DNA from 4 places in the Streptomyces sp. RKND-216 genome. Region 4 is predicted to be linked to each of the others. Evidence: riboswitches for the same ligand, from Rfam matches in the RefSeq annotation. Region 4 holds a riboswitch; each other region holds the start of a gene.
What was found. A riboswitch is a leader RNA that binds a small molecule or an ion and turns the genes downstream of it on or off. The one in region 4 is predicted to bind cyclic di-AMP.
Positions count from the first base shown of each region.

Region 1: linked by a shared signal. The riboswitch ahead of E4198_RS19455 (peptidoglycan DD-metalloendopeptidase family protein) and the one ahead of E4198_RS13870 (M23 family metallopeptidase) in region 4 are both predicted to bind cyclic di-AMP.
Region 2: linked by a shared signal. The riboswitch ahead of E4198_RS03030 (LysM peptidoglycan-binding domain-containing protein) and the one ahead of E4198_RS13870 (M23 family metallopeptidase) in region 4 are both predicted to bind cyclic di-AMP.
Region 3: linked by a shared signal. The riboswitch ahead of E4198_RS17925 (transglycosylase family protein) and the one ahead of E4198_RS13870 (M23 family metallopeptidase) in region 4 are both predicted to bind cyclic di-AMP.

Region 1 covers NZ_SSBQ01000002.1:4,480,486-4,484,503, forward strand. The annotation lists gene E4198_RS19450 (hypothetical protein) at 1-331, shown strand, start outside; gene E4198_RS19455 (peptidoglycan DD-metalloendopeptidase family protein) at 416-1,660, opposite strand; cyclic di-AMP (ydaO/yuaA leader) riboswitch at 1,666-1,852, opposite strand; gene E4198_RS19460 (response regulator) at 2,240-3,049, opposite strand; gene E4198_RS19465 (oxidoreductase) at 3,046-3,960, opposite strand.
Region 2 covers NZ_SSBQ01000002.1:613,100-617,117, forward strand. The annotation lists gene E4198_RS03020 (sigma-70 family RNA polymerase sigma factor) at 1-1,000, opposite strand, end outside; gene E4198_RS03025 (YciI family protein) at 997-1,416, opposite strand; cyclic di-AMP (ydaO/yuaA leader) riboswitch at 2,164-2,343, shown strand; gene E4198_RS03030 (LysM peptidoglycan-binding domain-containing protein) at 2,350-3,111, shown strand; gene E4198_RS03035 (XdhC/CoxI family protein) at 3,244-4,018, opposite strand, start outside.
Region 3 covers NZ_SSBQ01000002.1:4,014,074-4,018,091, forward strand. The annotation lists gene E4198_RS17920 (aminoglycoside phosphotransferase family protein) at 1-253, opposite strand, end outside; gene E4198_RS17925 (transglycosylase family protein) at 831-1,478, opposite strand; cyclic di-AMP (ydaO/yuaA leader) riboswitch at 1,481-1,638, opposite strand; gene E4198_RS17930 (response regulator transcription factor) at 2,442-3,044, shown strand; gene E4198_RS17935 (NAD(P)-binding protein) at 3,316-3,678, shown strand; gene E4198_RS17940 (metallophosphoesterase) at 3,878-4,018, shown strand, end outside.
Region 4 covers NZ_SSBQ01000002.1:3,103,871-3,107,888, forward strand. The annotation lists gene E4198_RS13865 (hypothetical protein) at 1-463, shown strand, start outside; cyclic di-AMP (ydaO/yuaA leader) riboswitch at 1,044-1,184, shown strand; gene E4198_RS13870 (M23 family metallopeptidase) at 1,323-2,324, shown strand; gene E4198_RS13875 (macrolide family glycosyltransferase) at 2,542-3,735, opposite strand; gene E4198_RS13880 (PPOX class F420-dependent oxidoreductase) at 3,916-4,018, opposite strand, start outside.

The DNA.
Region 1 (4,018 bases), 1.4 Mb from region 4:
CCTGATGCAGCAGCCCGGAGGGCAGCAGGGGTGGGGCGGACAGCCCCAGCAGCACCCGCAGGCTCCGCACCCGCAGGCTCCGCACCCGCAGGCTCCGCACCCGCAGGCTCCGTATCCGCAGCATCAGCCCCCGCAGCCGGGGTGGACGCCGCCGCCCGGCGGTCAGGGCGGACCGGGCTGGGGGCAGCAGCCCCCGGCGGCGCAGCCGCCGCACCCGCAGCAGCAGCCGGGCTGGGGGCAGCAACCCCAGGCTCCGCAGCCGGGGCACGGGCCCTACCCGGGTCAGGGCCAGGGCGGCCACCCGGGCCAGGGACCCGGCGGCGGGTGGTGAGCCGCGCGTGCGCGGCCTGAACACGACGCCGCCCGGCGCGCCCCGGGAGGGGCGGCGCCGGGCGCGTGCGCGGGGCGGGGTGCCTCAGAGGGAGACGCCGTTGGCCCGCAGGTACTGGACCGGGTCGATGTCCGAGCCGTAGTCCGGGCCGGTGCGCACCTCGAAGTGCAGGTGCGGGCCGGTGCTGTTGCCGGTGGAGCCGACGGCCCCGATCTGCTGGCCGGCGCTGACGCTCTCGCCCGCCGAGACGGACAGCGAGGACAGGTGGCCGTACTGGCTGTACCGGCCGTCCTCGTGCTGGATGACGACCTGGTTGCCGTACGAACCGGCCCAGCCCGCGGAGACGACCGTGCCGTTGGCGACGGACTTCACCGTGGTGCCGGTGGAGGCGGCGAAGTCCACACCGGTGTGGTAGCCGCTGGACCAGCTGGCGCCGGTCTGGTGGTACGGGGTGCTCGTGGCGGCCTCGACCGGGGCGGAGAAGCCGCTGGCGGCGCTCTCGGCCTGGGAGGTGTCCGCGGACTCCGCGGCGGCGGAGCCGGCGTCGGAGCTCCCCGAGTCCTGCTTCGGCGCCGGAGCCTTCTTCTCGGGCTTCTCGGCGGTGTCCTTCTTCGGCGCCTCGCTCTGCGTGGCGCTGGCGGCGGAGCCGTTCAGGCTGAGCTCCTGGCCCGGGTAGATCAGGTCCGGGTTGCCGCCGATGACCTCGCGGTTGCCGTCGTAGACGGTGTTCCAGCCGCCGTCCACGTCGTGCGCGTTGGCGATCTTGAACAGGGTGTCGCCGCTGACCACGGTGTAGCTCTCGGTCTTGGCGTCCTTCGGGGCCTTCGTGTCCTGGGCACCGGTGTCGGCCTTCGGGGCGGCCTGCTTCGGGGCCTCGGCGGTCTCGGCCTTCGAGGCGGCGGCGTCCTCGCCACCGCCGTTCGGGTCGATCTGCGGGTCGCCGCTGTTCTGCTGCAGGCCGGCCTGCGGGCCGCAGACGGGCCAGGCGCCCGGGCCCTGGAGGGCGAGCAGCTTCTCGGCGGCGGCTATCTGCTGGTCCTTGGTGGCGAGGTCGGCGCGGGCCGCGAACTCGGTGCCGCCGGCGGCCTCCCAGCTGGACTGGGTGAACTGCAGGCCGCCGTAGAAGCCGTTGCCGGTGTTGATGCTCCAGTTGCCGGTGGACTCGCACTGGGCGACCTTGTCCCAGGTGTCCACGGAGGCGGCCTGGGCGCCGCCGGCGGTCACGAGCGGAAGGGCGATGCCGGCGCCGCCCGCGGTCAGGGCGAGAGCGGTGGCGCGGCGGGTGAAACGCTGCGTCTTGGAGCGACGATGACGTCCGCGTGCAGACATGGCTGTGGTCCTCTCCTACGCCTGCGAGGTGAGCTGTCGGGTTCGGGCTGGAGTTGCCCGGTCGCCTGTGCGAGCGCATGAGCGGCACTCGCTGCGACTTCACCCCAAGCCGTCCGGTGCGTGACGTACCGGCGCGGCACTTACCTTGGGTCCCCCACTCCTGCCGTTCGTGGGTCACGGGTGGCTCCTGCTCCGGGCGGCAGGACTCGGCGTCCCGGCTCAGGGCCGCCGCACGAGCGCGGCGGCGGAGGGAACGAAAACACAAGGGTTCGGATTGCGGCAAGAAAGTCGGGTTTACGGACGGTCTTCACGCGGGCTTCACGCCACTCCGACACGACTGTGTGCTGCTGTCCGTTTTCGTTGAGTTGTCGCGATCTTCGTGTGTCGAATGCTCAACTCGACGCTATTGGTGGGGAGTTGAGGAGGCCCCGAATTTTGACCCGGCGCGCGGCGCGCCCCGCTGAGACCGTGTTGTTATTCGCGTCACGCTGCGAGGAACAGAGCGCCAATATCCATCCTGAAGCACCAAATAGGACGTAACGGTCTTCCCTGCGGTAATGCATCGGTATCGTGCGGATCTCAGTCCCGTCCGGTCCGGGGTGGCGTGGCGCCGGGGAGGCGGTACCGGCGCTCCGGGCGACCCGTGGTGCCGTACCGCAGCGACACCTCGGCCTCGCCGCCGGCCGCGAAGTGCTCCAGGTAGCGCCGCGCGCTCACCCGGGAGAGCCCGCTCAGCTCCGCGCACTCGGCTGCCGAGAGGTCTCCCGGTGCCTCCTTCAGCGCCCGCCGTACGAGCGCCGCGGTCTGCGCGGTCAGTCCCTTGGGGAGGGCCGGTGGCTCGCGCGGCGGCGCGGCGGCTCGCGGAAGCCCGGCGGGGGAGCCGAAGACCCGGTCGACCTCCGCCTGCCCGGCCTCGCCTGCCGCCGCGAGTGCCGCCAGTTCGCGCCGCCGCTGTGCGTAGGCGAGCAGCCGCTCCCGCAGGGTCCTGCTCTCGAACGGCTTGATGATGTAGTGCACGGCCCCGCCGAGCTGGGCTCCGCGCACGGTCTCCACGTCGCGTGCTGCGGTGACCACCAGGACGTCCACCCCCGGGGAGGCGGGCGCGTTGCCCTTCTCCTCGCCGGGGTCGCCCCGCAGTGCGCGCAGGACGTCCAGCCCTGACATGTCCGGCAGGTAGATGTCCAGCAGCAGCAGGTCCGGGCGCAGCGCGCGCACCGCCGTCAGTGCCTCGGCGCCGGTCCGGGCCTCTCCGGCGACGGCGAATCCGGGGGTCTGATCGACCATCGCGCGGTGCAGTCGGGCGACCATGAAGTCGTCGTCCACGACGAGCACCCGCACCGTCGGCCTGTCGTCCGGCCCGTTATGTCCTGGTGCGTGGTGGTGTGTCATTCCAGGGCCTCGTAGCGCACGCCCGTCAGCTCCTCGGACGCCTCCCACAGCTTCCGGGCCATCGCCGGGTCCCGCGCCCAGGGCGCCCGCCAGGCTGCGCCCGGCGCGCCGCGCAGCCCCAGCAGTCGCGGCCCCACGAAGGCCCCGGGACCCACCTCCGCGGAGGTGGCGGCGTAGAGCGTGGCCGCCGCGCCCAGCTCGGCCGACGAACCGACGAGTGAGTTCGCGGCCCGCATCAGCCGCTCGCCGGTCCGGTCGCCGCTCAGCCGGGGCCCCTTGGTCTGCAGCTCGGTCGACGCGTATCCGGGGTGGGCGGCCGCCACGACCATGCCGCGCTCCCGAGTGCGGCGCGCCAGCTCCAGTGTGAAGAGCAGGTTCGCCGTCTTCGAGCGCCCGTACGCCGTCCAGCGCCGGTAGCGGCGCTCGCTGTTCAGGTCCGCCGGATCGATGCCCGAGACGACGTGCATGAGGCTGGAGACGTTCACGACCCGTGCGTCGCCGGCCGCCAGCAGCCGTTCCGTGAGCAGGCCGGTGAGCGCGAAGTGCCCGAGGTGGTTGACGCCGAACTGCATCTCGAAGCCGTCGGCGGTCAGCGAGTGCGGGATCGCCATCAGCCCCGCGTTGTTGACCAGCAGGTGCAGCGGCTTGTCCGGCATCCCGGCCGCGAACTCGCGGATGCTGCCCAGATCGGCCAGGTCCAGCCGGCGCAGCTCCGCGTCCGCCTCCGGAACCTCCGCGAGCAGCCGCTCCAGCGCCCGTTCGCCGCGCGACCGGTTCCGGCAGCCCAGCACGACGCGCGCGCCGCGCCGGGCCAGCTCGCGGGCCGTCACATAGCCCAGACCGCTGTTCGCGCCGGTCACGACCGCGGTGCGGCCGTTCTGGTCGGGAATCCTGCGTGCCGTCCAGCCCATCGCCTGCCGCGCTCCTCGCCGTGTCGCCCTGCCGACTTCGCCGTGCCGCTGCGTACCG
Region 2 (4,018 bases), 2.5 Mb from region 4:
GCCGGACGACCGGGCTGGGCCAGATGCGGTCGAGCGCGTCGTAGAGGGCGAGGATCTGCGGCCAGTCGGTGGTTTCGGCGTCGGCGGCCTCGTCGTGGAGGGCGGCGATGGCGGCCTGCACCTGGTAGGGGCCTGGGCGGGTGTGCCGCAGGGCGTACTCGACCAGCGCGGTGCCCTCCTCGATCTGCGCGGTGTCCCAGCGGGCACGGTCCTGCTCGGCCAGCGGCACCAGCTCGCCGGAGGGTCCCGTGCGGGCGGCGCGGCGGGCGTCGGTGAGCAGCATCAGCGCGAGCAGCCCGGCGACCTCGCCGTCCTCGGGGAGCAGGCTGCGCAGCAGCCGGGTGAGGCGGACGGCCTCGGCGGCGAGGTCGTCGCGCAGCAGTTCCGTCCCGGAGGTGGCGGTGTAGCCCTCGTTGAAGATCAGGTAGAGGACCTGAAGGACGACGGCGAGCCGGTCCTGCCGCTCCGCCTCGGGCGGGGTGCGGAAGTGGGCGCCGGAGGCCCTGATCCGCTGCTTGGCGCGGTTGATCCGCTGCGCCATGGTCGCCTCGGGCACCAGGTGGGCGCGGGCGATCTCCGCCGTGGTGAGGCCGCCGACGGCGCGGAGAGTCAGGGCGACCTGCGCGGACGGCGTGAGCTCCGGGTGGCAGCACAGGAAGAGCAGGCTGAGCGTGTCGTCGTCGGACGGGGCGGCGTCCTCGCCGGGCGGCGGGGCGACCAGCGCGTCCGGCGGGGCCAGGGCGGCGTCCGCCTCTTCGCGCCGACGGCGTGCGGAGTCACTGCGCAGCTGGTCGGTGAGGCGGCGGGAGGCGACACGGATCAGCCAGCCGCGCGGGTTCTCGGGCCGCCCCTCGGCCGGCCACTGCACGGCGGCGGCGAGCAGCGCCTCCTGGACGGCGTCCTCGGCGGCGTCGAAGTGGCCGTAGCGGCGGACCAGCGCGCCGAGGACCTGCGGCGCGTGGCGGCGCAGCAGGTCCTCGATGCGGGGGTCGGTGGTCACGTCTGGTCCGGCGGCCCGTCCGAAACGGGGCGGACGACGACCGCCGGCTCCGGGTCGGAGCCCTCCGGGACGGGGCAGGAGTAGGCGCGGGCGGCGATCTCGTAGGCGCGCTCCGGGGTCTCCACGTCCACGATCCAGTAGCCCGCGAGGACCTCCTTGGTCTCCCCGAAGGGCCCGTCGGAGACCACGGGGCGACCGTCCTTGTCGGCGGTGACCAGACGGGTCTGGGACGGCTCCGCCAGCCCCTGGGCGTCGACCCATTCACCGGACGCGACGAGGTCCTGGTTGAGCTTCTCCATGTGCTGGAACATGGCCTTGAGCTCGGACTCCGACCAGGCGGGGGCTCCCGGGGAGGAGTTTCCGCTCATGGCGTCGTAGTACTTCTGGGCTGACATCAGCATCAGCATGTACTTCATGGTCTGGCTCCTTCGTCGGCGGCTCCCCTGCGGGTGCCTCTCACCGGAGACGTCGGAGCGGTGCGGCGGGTCTCGACGTCGCGGGGAAGAAATCCCGGAAGAACTTCGGCACCGCTCTCGACCGGATCACGGTCCGGTCACGGGCCCATTGTCGCGCCCCGGTGCCCACCGCGCCCGGTAACACGCGGTTTCCCCGGAACGAGCGATACCCCTGCCCACGGCCACGGCCACGGCCACGGCGACCGTCGTCCGACACAGGTCACCCGCGAAGGCAGGGCGGACGGGCGGAAGGGCGGCACGGGTGCGCGTCACCGAGAGACGGAGGTGACAGGAAAAACAGACAAGTCCGACATGCACCCTCTCCACGCTTCCCTCGCACGGCCAACACCGCTCCACGGCGGGAGAGCTGGAAATAGGTGGATATAAGGAACGCTCCAAGTCCCTTGTGGCGGGACTCACATCGCGCCATGGCCGATCTTGGGAACCGGGACGGCCCGGGATGCGTCGCGCGGCCAAATCGCCTGCGGTGCCTGACGATTAGGAAATCCCGGAGATTCACCGCTCTCACGCTCGGAAAATGCTTCATCGCATAGCGTCGAGGAACACCGGCCGGTAAAGGTCGCAGACGCGAAGGTCACCTTTTCCCGCAGCTTGTCTCCGGCGAATTGACTGTGGTCCTATGTGCTCGCTTCCGCACGTCATGGCGGAGGTTCCCGCGCCGGGACGCCGAATCCTGCCGACCGGCACCAGGGAAAAGCGCAGTAGTCAGCAACGGCAGGAGCGGGGGAACCAGGTAAGCGCCGCGCCGCACGACGGCCGGCTTGGGGTGAAGCCATGCCTCATCGCGCCCCCACGCGACGGGACATGGCCGGGCAACTCTTCTCGCCCGAATCCGACAGCTCACCTCGCAGGCGTAGGAGAGGATTCACCACCATGTCCCGTGGCCGTCACCGCCGCCCGCGTCATCTACTCAATTCCCGCAAGGTCTCCCGCCTTACCGTCGCGCTCGCCGCCGGCGGCGCCGTCGCCGCGCCGATCGCCGCCGCGGGCACCGCCCAGGCCGCCCCCGCCTCCGCGCCGGCCGCCGCCAACGTGAAGACCGTCAAGACCGGCGCCAAGGCGGAGCAGACCGCCGCCGCCGAGAGCTACACCGTCGCCTCCGGCGACACCCTCTTCAAGATCGCCAACGCGCACGACGTCAAGGGCGGCTGGCAGGCCGTCTACGAGGCCAACAAGGAGACGGTCGGCGGGAACCCGGACCTGATCCACCCCGGCCAGGAGCTGACCCTGGAGGCCGCGGCGGCCCAGAAGGGCGGCGAGGCCCAGCAGTCCTCCACCGAGACCTCCGGCGAGTCGGCCGACCAGGCCACCTACCCGGACAACCTGGACGGCTGGATCCGCGAGGCGCTGGCCATCATGGAGCAGGAGGGCATCCCGGGCTCCTACGACGGCATCCACCGCAACATCATCCGTGAGTCCGGCGGTGACCCGAGCGCCATCAACAACTGGGACATCAACGCCCAGAACGGCACGCCGTCCATCGGTCTGCTCCAGGTCATCAAGCCCACCTTCGACGCCTACCACGTCGAGGGCACGGCCTACGACCAGTACGACCCGGTCGCCAACATCGTCGCCGCCTGCAACTACGCGGCCGACCGCTACGGCAGCATCGACAACGTCAACGGCCCCTACTGAGCCCGACGTTCGAGGGTCACTCGACGGCCGCCTCCCACCGGCGTGCAGGTGGGAGGCGGCTTTCGTCGTGCCCGGGGGCGGCGCGCCGCAGCGGTCGGGAGCCGTCGCGGGAGCCGGGCCGCGCCGCAGTGTTCAGGCGACGGAGCCGATCGGCCGGGGCCCACCGCGGGCCCCGGGACCGTCGTGGTGGATCGGGGTGTGGGCCCCGGTCAGCGGCAGCCCGGAGCCGCCGCGGCGGCTGGCGACGATCTCCGCGGCGATGGACACCGCCGTCTCCTCGGGTGTGCGCGCGCCCAGGTCCAGGCCGATGGGCGAGCGCAACCGGGTGAGTTCGAGTTCGGTGACGCCCGCCGCGCGCAGCCGGGCGAGACGGTCCTCGTGGGTGCGGCGCGAGCCCATCGCCCCCACGTAGGCGACCGGCAGCCGCAGGGCCCGCTCCAGCAGCGGGATGTCGAACTTGGCGTCGTGGGTGAGGACGCACACCACCGTGCGGGCATCGACCTCGGTGGCGTCCAGGTAGTCGTGCGGCCAGTCGACGACCACCTCGTCCGCGTCCGGGAAGCGCGCCGCCGTGGCGAACACCGGACGTGCGTCGCAGACCGTGACGCGGTAGCCGAGGAACTTCCCCGCCCGCACCAGCGCCGCAGCGAAGTCGATCGCGCCGAACACCAGCATGCGCGGCGCCGGCACGCTCGACTCCACCAGCAGGGTGAGGGGTACGCCGCAGCGGCTCCCCTCCGCCCCGATGCCGACGGTGGCGGTGCGCCCGGCGTCCAGCAGGGCGCGCGCCTCGGCGGCGGCCGTACGGTCCAGGCCGGGGTGCCCGCCGAGGGTTCCCGCGGCACCGGACGCGCCGTCGCCGTGACCGTCGCCGCCGTCGTCCGGGCGGACGAGAAGAGCCCGCCCC
Region 3 (4,018 bases), 910 kb from region 4:
CGAACGCGTCCGGCTCGTGGACGCGGTCGGGGTGCGGGAACGACACCTTCAGCACGCAGCGCCGCCCGGCGGGCCCGGACACCGGGATGACCACCCCGATGCCGCCGTGCGCCGCCTCGCCGTCCGGTACGCAGCCCCACTGGCCCAGCAGGGCCTCCACGATGCCCGGCAGGTCCGCCAGCCATCTCTCGCCGGAGGCCCCCTCCCGGTCGACGATGCTCCGCGCGAACAGCAGCGGGATTTCACGTGTCATCGGTGCAACGTACGGCCGCGCGTGGAGGGGAGGCTCCCCGTCGTCGCCGATGTAGGAGAACCACTGAGCGCCCCGCCGGGGCGGAACGGGGGCGTGCTCGCTGGAGTCGGACGTCAACGCGCCGTGAACTTTGCCGGGTTCTGGCAATGTGCGGGTCCTGCGCCGCGTGTCACGATGAGGCCCGCAAGGCAGTCGGCACGGGGGTGCGGCGCAGGAGTCCTCGGCGCGTCAAGCGCCGGGTTCCCGCGCCGGTCCGATCGGGTCCGCCCATGGGAGGGGATCGGACACCGGCTGTCTGTGCAGGTGAAAGGCGTGGGCGCCGATACCTCCCACGGGGGTGGGGGTATCGGCGCCGGTACGCCGGAGCCGCCTGCGGCCCGAGGGCGGCCCGCGCCGGGGAGATCCCGGCCCGCCCGGCCGGGGGAGGGCGACTGCCGGGCCTGGTTGCCCGGTTCTTGCCTCGGGGGTGGAGGAACGGGGAGGAGACGGGGGGGGCGGTCCGCGCCTGCGCCGGAGGGGAGCCGGGCGGGCGCGGACCGCGGGGCCGGAAAGGTCGTGCGGGCGGCCTGACGGCGGGTCAGCGGATCACGAGCTGCTGACCGGGAAGAATGAAATCGGGGTCGTCGCCGACGACCGAGCGGTTGTCCTCGTAGATCTGCTGCCAGGTGGTGCCGTACGCGACGGCGATGGCGCCGAGGGTGTCACCCGAGCGGACGGTGTAGTCCGACCCGGTCGGCTGCACCGGTTGCACGGGCTGGGACTGCTGCTGGGGAGCCGACGGTGCCGTCGGCTCCGTCGCCTGCTGGTCCGGCACACCGGTGTCGGGAGCCGCCTCCGCGGGGGGAGCCCCTGCGGTCAGCCCGCCCTCGCTGCCGCAGACCGGCCAGGCACCCGGGCCCTGCATCTCCAGCAGTTTCTCGGCCACGGCGATCTGCTCCTGCTTGCTGGCCAGGTCCGCACGCGGGGCGTACTGCGTGCCGCCGGCGGCCTCCCAGCTGGACTGGGAGAACTGCAGCCCGCCGTAGTAGCCGTTGCCGGTGTTGATGCGCCAGTTTCCGCTCGACTCGCATGCGGCGACCTGTTCCCAGGTGTCGACGGAAGCGGCTCTGGCGTTGGACGCCGACATCAGCGGAAGCGCGACCGCGGCTCCCGCCGTGCTCACCAGGGCCGCGACGCGTGCGCGGGTGCTGGACAGGTGTGCCCGGTACTTGCCAGTGAACAGCATGTTCGTCTCCTCACCGACGCCTGCGAGGTGAGCTGTCGGGCTCGGGCCGGAGAGTGCCCGTCCGTCCGCTGACGCGGGCGGATACGCCCCGAGCCGCTCCCTCCTTCGGGTGCGGCGGCCTACCTGGGTCCCCCGCTCCTGCCTACGGCGCTCACGCGACGAAGTGCCCCCGGCCGCCGGCAGGATTCGGCGTGACGGCCGCGGTGCCCGTCAGGCGACGAGCGATGCGACCGTAAGCACATCGCACCGGAGTGTTCAAAAACCGACATACAGGACGTCCGGGTGTTCCGGTGTTGCGCCGAACCGGTGATTCCGCAGGTGGTGACGGTGTGTCGGACGTGCATGCCGCCGCGCGAGCGTCACTCCTCTGGAGGGAGACCGAACGCGCCGCCGCAGCCCTTCTCCTGACGTGGCGTCGAGCCGGTCGATCGCACTCGGGGAGGGATGGGCCGGGAGGCAGGGGTCCGGACGTTCACCTTGTGAAGAGAGGGAGTGCGACCGTGGAAGCGCCGGGGCGGAGTCGTGGGTGTTACAGCTGATACGCGCGTGTCGGCTACGCGTAGGTAGCACACCGGAGAAGCTCAGGTCCAGCTCAAATCGACATCGGCCTTCCCGGCATAGCGGGAGGTAGAGCGACATCCTGGGCGCCTTCTCTTTGTGAAGGGCCATTGACCGGTCTCAAGTCGGTCTGTAACTCTACGGAACGCAGGCGGTGTGGTCGATCGCCTTGGATCTCCACCCTGGAGCAACGCCGAACGGGGGTGAACCGACAGGGGTGGAGCACGGCAGAGCGTCCGAGAGGGTTCTGCTGTTCGTTTGAATTTGTGCCGACACTGGGGTTGGAGGGGTGGCACCCTCCGGGGCGTTTTCGCGGTACGGGCCAGTGTATGTTCACGTTCAAGCTGGGACTTCGGCGTGCCTGGGAACCACGGGCTCACCGGGTCCACGCGGGGAGTTCAAGCAGTGACAATTCGCATCCTAGTGGCCGACGAACGTCGCCTGATCTCGGAGACTCTGGCCGAAACCCTCAAGCAGGTACGGGACTTCGACGTCGTGGAGACCGTCAACGACAGCCGGCAGATCGTCCCGGCGGTGCTGCGCGTACGTCCCACCGTCGCCGTCCTCGGCGCGACCACCACGGGTCGCGACGAGCTCCACCTCGCCGACGAACTGCGCGCCGCCGCACCCGACTGCGGCATCGCCGTCATCGCGGCCGAGCCCAGCAGGGCGGTCCTGGACCGCGCCATGGCCGGCGTCTTCAGCGTCATCCCGAACCACGCCCGTTTAACTCATCTGGTGCATGCCATCCGGGGCATCGTGGCGGGTTGTCCGACGATCGACCCGTCCCTGCTGCGCCCTCCCTCCCGCAACAGCCGCCAGCTGAACGACCGGGAGAGAGAAGTGCTGAGACTGACGGCCGGCGGAGCACCGATCAAGGAGATCGCTGCGGAGCTCTACCTGTCACCCGGCACGGTCCGCAACGTCACCTCCAGCGCCATCAAGAAGCTGGAGGGGCGCAACAGGTTCGACGCCGCCCGGATAGCGAACAGCCGCGGTTGGCTCTGACCACGCCATCGCCTCAGCCCCTCTCCTTCTCAGTCCTCCACATTCGGCGCCCCGCCGCGACGCACGCCCGGATGACCCGGACGCCGCCGGTGCGCCGCTGCGGTGACGTCAGCTTGCGGCGACCCCCGGCCGGGACGCGACCCGGTACGGCCGGGACGATGACCGATGTCATGCCACACGCGACAGAAGTCAGCAGCCTTCCGGGCGGCGTTGTGCCCGCCCCGCGGCGTGGACATCCTCTGTGCCTGAGATGTGGAGAGAAGGCAGAGCGGTGCGCGTTGCAGGAGTGGAGGACCGGCCGCGCATCGCTGTGGTCGGTGCCGGTATCGGCGGACTGGCACCGGCGGCCGCACTCACCGCGTCCGGTACGCGGTGCGAGGTCTTCGAGCGGGAGCGGGAGTCGGCCGGGGACGGCGCGGGTGAGGAACTCGCGCCGAACGCGGTCCGGCCCCTGCGCCGGCTCGGCCTCGGACCCGTACTGAGGGCCTGTGCCGGCCGCGTGGAGGCGACCGGGATCCGTGGAGGGGACGGCCGTCCCGTCGCCCGCATCCCCCACGGCGTTCCCTGCGAACGGCTCTCGGCGCGCCCCACTACGCCGTCCGGCACACCGACCTCCGCGCCGCCCTGCGGGTAGGCGTCCCGGCCGGGGCGCTGCACACCGCTCGGACCGCGACCGCACTGACCGAGGACGCCGACGGCGTGCCCCTGCACTGCGCGGACGGCGGCACGCACCGCGCCCCGCTCCACACCTACGACGCCGGCCGCCCCGGACAGGGGTACGCGACCGTCGGTTAGGGGTTGTCGCACTCCGGGGTCTGCGATGGAGTGGACGTGTGTCTGAGAACCGGCCGGGAGGGCTCTTCGCCGTCAGCGACCTGCACGTCCGTTACGCCGAGAACCGGCGGATCGTCGACGAGCTCAGGCCGCAGTCGGACGAGGACTGGCTCATCGTGGCCGGAGACGTCGGCGAGACG
Region 4 (4,018 bases):
TCGCACCGTGCCGGGTCAGGGAGGCCGTCACGGCCGCACCGAGCCCGTGGAGACCGGCGGGCGGTGGTGGCGCACGGAGGAGGCGCAGCCGTCCTACGGGGGCCCTTCGCCGGTGGCGCCCGGTCCTGCCGCGTACGGCGGCGGGGTGTACGGCGGCAATGGGGGCGACCTGCACGGCGGCAACGGCGGTGACGTGTACGGCACTTCGGTCGAGCGGTACAGCTCCTCCGCGGAGCGGCACGCCACCGGTACGAAGGGATACGGCACCTCCGCCGCCCCCTACCGAAGCATCGCGCCCTATGTGGGCGTCTCCGGCTACGGGGACGGGGGCGACGACGCGGGCGGCCGTGCAGCGGAGGCGCGACCGGCGGAGGGTGCGGCCGGCGAGACCGAGGCGGCGGCCGCCGATCGGGCGGAGGCGGAGGAGCGTCCGCCCGCGTGGGAGCGCGTGGCGATTCTCTGATGCGTCCGGGCCGGTTCGGTGCCGTGGGGCGGTGGCTGGCATGGAGGCCCGGGTCGTGGACGGCAGGATCGTGCGCCGCCCGCCCGGCGTCGGCCCGCGTGCTCAGGCGAGGGCGGCGGTCAGCAGGGTGAAGGTTCCATGATCTGACACGCCGTCCCGGCAGGCACGCAGTCGGGGTCCTCGGACCCCGTCGCCTGCCCTGCGGCATCGCTGGTGGCGTGATCACCGGCAGGTGATGGATGCGCTCGGATGGAAGTCCCAGGCGCACCGAAAGGCCGGTTCGCCGAGAGAGGTTGGGGTGGATGCGCCGACGGTCCGTTGGTGGAGGTTCGGTGCCGGTCGTCGTGATCGACTCGTGATCACCCACGGAACCGGCGTGCTGACGGGGCGTGTTGGCGCGTCCGTATTGCTCATCGATGGGCGGGAAGTCCCTGCCAAAGCGTAGGCAAAATCAGCGACCCGGCTTGGTTTCCCCGCTGTGGGTCTATTAACGTTCGATAACGCAGCGCGGTCGTCACTGCCGTCACTCCAGGCGGCACCGTGCGCCGTCGCCTAATCCCGCACGTGGGTCACGCGAGTCTCACCACTCGCGCCGGCACACCGAGGGAGCCGGGGAACCACCTTTCAGGGGTGAATCGGCGGTCCCGCCCAAGGACCGCTGTAGGAGACCTTCCTGCTCCGAACCCGTCAGCTAACCCGGTAGGCGAGAAGGAAGGAAAGGAGAGCGCCCCCAGTGGCGTCCACCAGGCATGCCCCCGAGGCCCGCGACTTCTACGGAAGCGGACACCTCGGCGACACCGACCTCACCACCGAGTTCCCCCAGTTCGAGGAGTCCTTCGACGCCACCGGCGCCTACGCCGTGCCGACCGTCTACGGGCCGGAGCAGGACGGGGCGTACGACGGGTGGAACCCGACCGCCGAATCGGTGCGCCCGGTGCGCGGCCGTCATCGCGTGGCGAAGCAGCGCGGCGGGATGGCTCGCAGCGGGGCGGTGCTCGGGGTCGGCATGATCGCGGCCGTCGGCGCGGGCGGAATGGCCACGGCCAAGGACAAGCCGGCCTCCGTCACGATGGCCGACATGTCCTCCCTCGCCGGCACGGTGGCGGACGAACTGCCCAGCGAGATAGGTGACCTGGTCCCCGTCGTCGACGGCTCGGCGGACACCACGACGGTCGCCGCTCAAGCGCCGCTCACCCAGGCCGGATTCAGCACCGAGACCGCTGCTCCGGAGGGGGACGCCGGGGAGTCCCTGCGGACCCGCATCCTGGCGCAGGCCGCCCAGCAGCAGTCGGCCGCCGACGCCACCGTCCGCGAGGACGCCGCCGACACCGCGCGCGCGGAGGCCGCCGAGGCCGCCGCGAAGAAGGCGGAGGCCGAGCGTGAGGCCGAGGCCGAGCGCAAGCGCGAAGCCGCCGAGGAGGCCCGCCGCAAGGCCGAGGCCGCACGGCTCGCCGAACTCGCCCGCAGCTACAGCGTGCCTCTCTCCTCGTACACGCTCAGTTCAAGCTACGGCGCCGGCGGCAGCATGTGGGAGAACGACCACACCGGCCAGGACTTCGCCGCGCAGACCGGCACCCCGGTGATGGCCGTGCACAGCGGCACCGTGAAGGAGGCCGGCTGGGCCGGCTCGTACGGCTACCGCGTCGTACTCGAACTCGACGACGGCACCGAGGTCTGGTACTGCCACCTGTCCTCGATGAACGTCTCCGCCGGGTCCGAGGTCAACACCAAGGACGTCATCGGCAACGTCGGCTCCACCGGCAACTCCACCGGACCGCACCTCCACCTGGAGGTCCGGCCGGGCGGCGGTTCGCCCGTCGACCCGCTGTCCTGGCTGCGTGGGAAGGGCCTGAACGTCTGACACCTTCCGCCCCGGGATTCCCTTCCACGTCCCTGAAGCAGGGACGGTGCCGCCGCCTCGTGCCCGTCGAGGCCTGTGACACCTCCTCCCCCCCACCGCAGTACTCGGCGACAAGGAGGGGCGAGGCGGCGGCGACCGGGAACCGGGGCGGGCGGCCACCGAGACTCCGGCGGTCCTGGCGGACCACCCCCCGACGCCAGGGCCGCCGGACCCTTTTCTAGCGCCGGCTCAGCAGGGCTTCCAGGAGGTCGGCGGCCCGTGTGGTGCCGCCCTCCGCGCGGGCGTCCTCGCGCAGCCGGGCGGACCGCCGGGCCACCTCGGGGTCGGAGGTGAGGGCGGTCAGCGCCGCGCGCAGCGACGCGGCGTTCGCGTCCGCGGTGTCGAGGCGGCGGGCCACGCCCAGTTCGACGAGGCGGTCCGCGTTCTGGAACTGCTCCGCGCCCTGCGGCACCGCGATCATCGGCACGCCCGTGAAGAGCCCTTCGCTGCTGCCGCCCATCCCGGCGTGCGTGACGAACGCGTCCGCCTGCCCCAGAATCGCCAACTGCGGTACCCAGGAGTGCACTTCGACGTTCGCCGGGATCTCGCCCAACTCGGACGGGTCGACGTAGCGGCCGATCTGCAGCACCACGTGCCAGCCGGGAAGGCCGCCGAAGGCGGCCAGGCACTGCCGGTAGAACTCCGGCTGCCGGGTGTACGCCGAACCGAGCGACACGAGCAGCACGTTCTCGGCCCCGGCCGGACGGGTCCACGCACCCTGGTCGGCGCGGTCCCCGAAGCAGGGCCCGACGAAACTCACCACATCGGGGTCCACGAGGTCGGCGTGCGGCTGCATCGCCCGGGGGATCATGGCCAGCGCGCGGTCGGGCAGCCCGACGAAGGACGGGCCGTCCGTCGTGGTCGCGCCGGATGCCTCGGCCCAGGCGGAGACGCGGTCGAAGTACTCCTGCGCGCCGGGCAGTTGCAGCATCTGCTTCAGGATGGCCTGTTCCTCGTCGTGCCAGGCCACATACGTCGGCGAGAGCTGCACCGCGGGGCGGCCCTGCCGCTCGGCGAGGGCGCGGACGGCGTAGCCGCCGATGTCGTAGAGGTAGAGGTCGGCGGGATCGTCCTCGTACACCGCCTCGATCTGCGGGAGCACGTGCATCGCGTCGTCCAGGAAGACGCTCATCGCGCCGACCGGGTCCTCCGGCCAGTCGTTGTCCGTCACCGGGAGCGTCGAGTCGAACGGCACGAACGTGGCACCGGTGCCGGTGACGAGGTCCGCGACGGCGTGCCCGTTGGCGTAGGTCACGCGGTGGCCGCGCGCCACCAGTTCGCGGATGATCTCCAGGCTCGGCAGCACGTGGCTGACGGCGGGCACACCGACCATGGCGATGTGGGCGCGCGGATGGGAGCGGGGCAGGTTCATGAGTCTCCTCGATGATCTACGGGCGTGACGGCATCGGCCCGTGGCAAAGGCCCGGGCACGGGTGACGCTGGCGGCGCGCTGCGCCGCGCTGACTCACTCGTAGATCTGCTGGAAGGAGTACATGCCGGCGAGGTTAGCCCGTGGCGCTCCGTGCTTCCACCGGGTTTCCGCCGGGCGGGGTCAGCGGCGGGGCTGACCGTAGGCGTGGCGGACGTGGAGGCGGACGACGAGGCGGCGGTCCGTGACCATCGAGCGGCGGTACTGGTTCCAGTCGCCGTGTTCG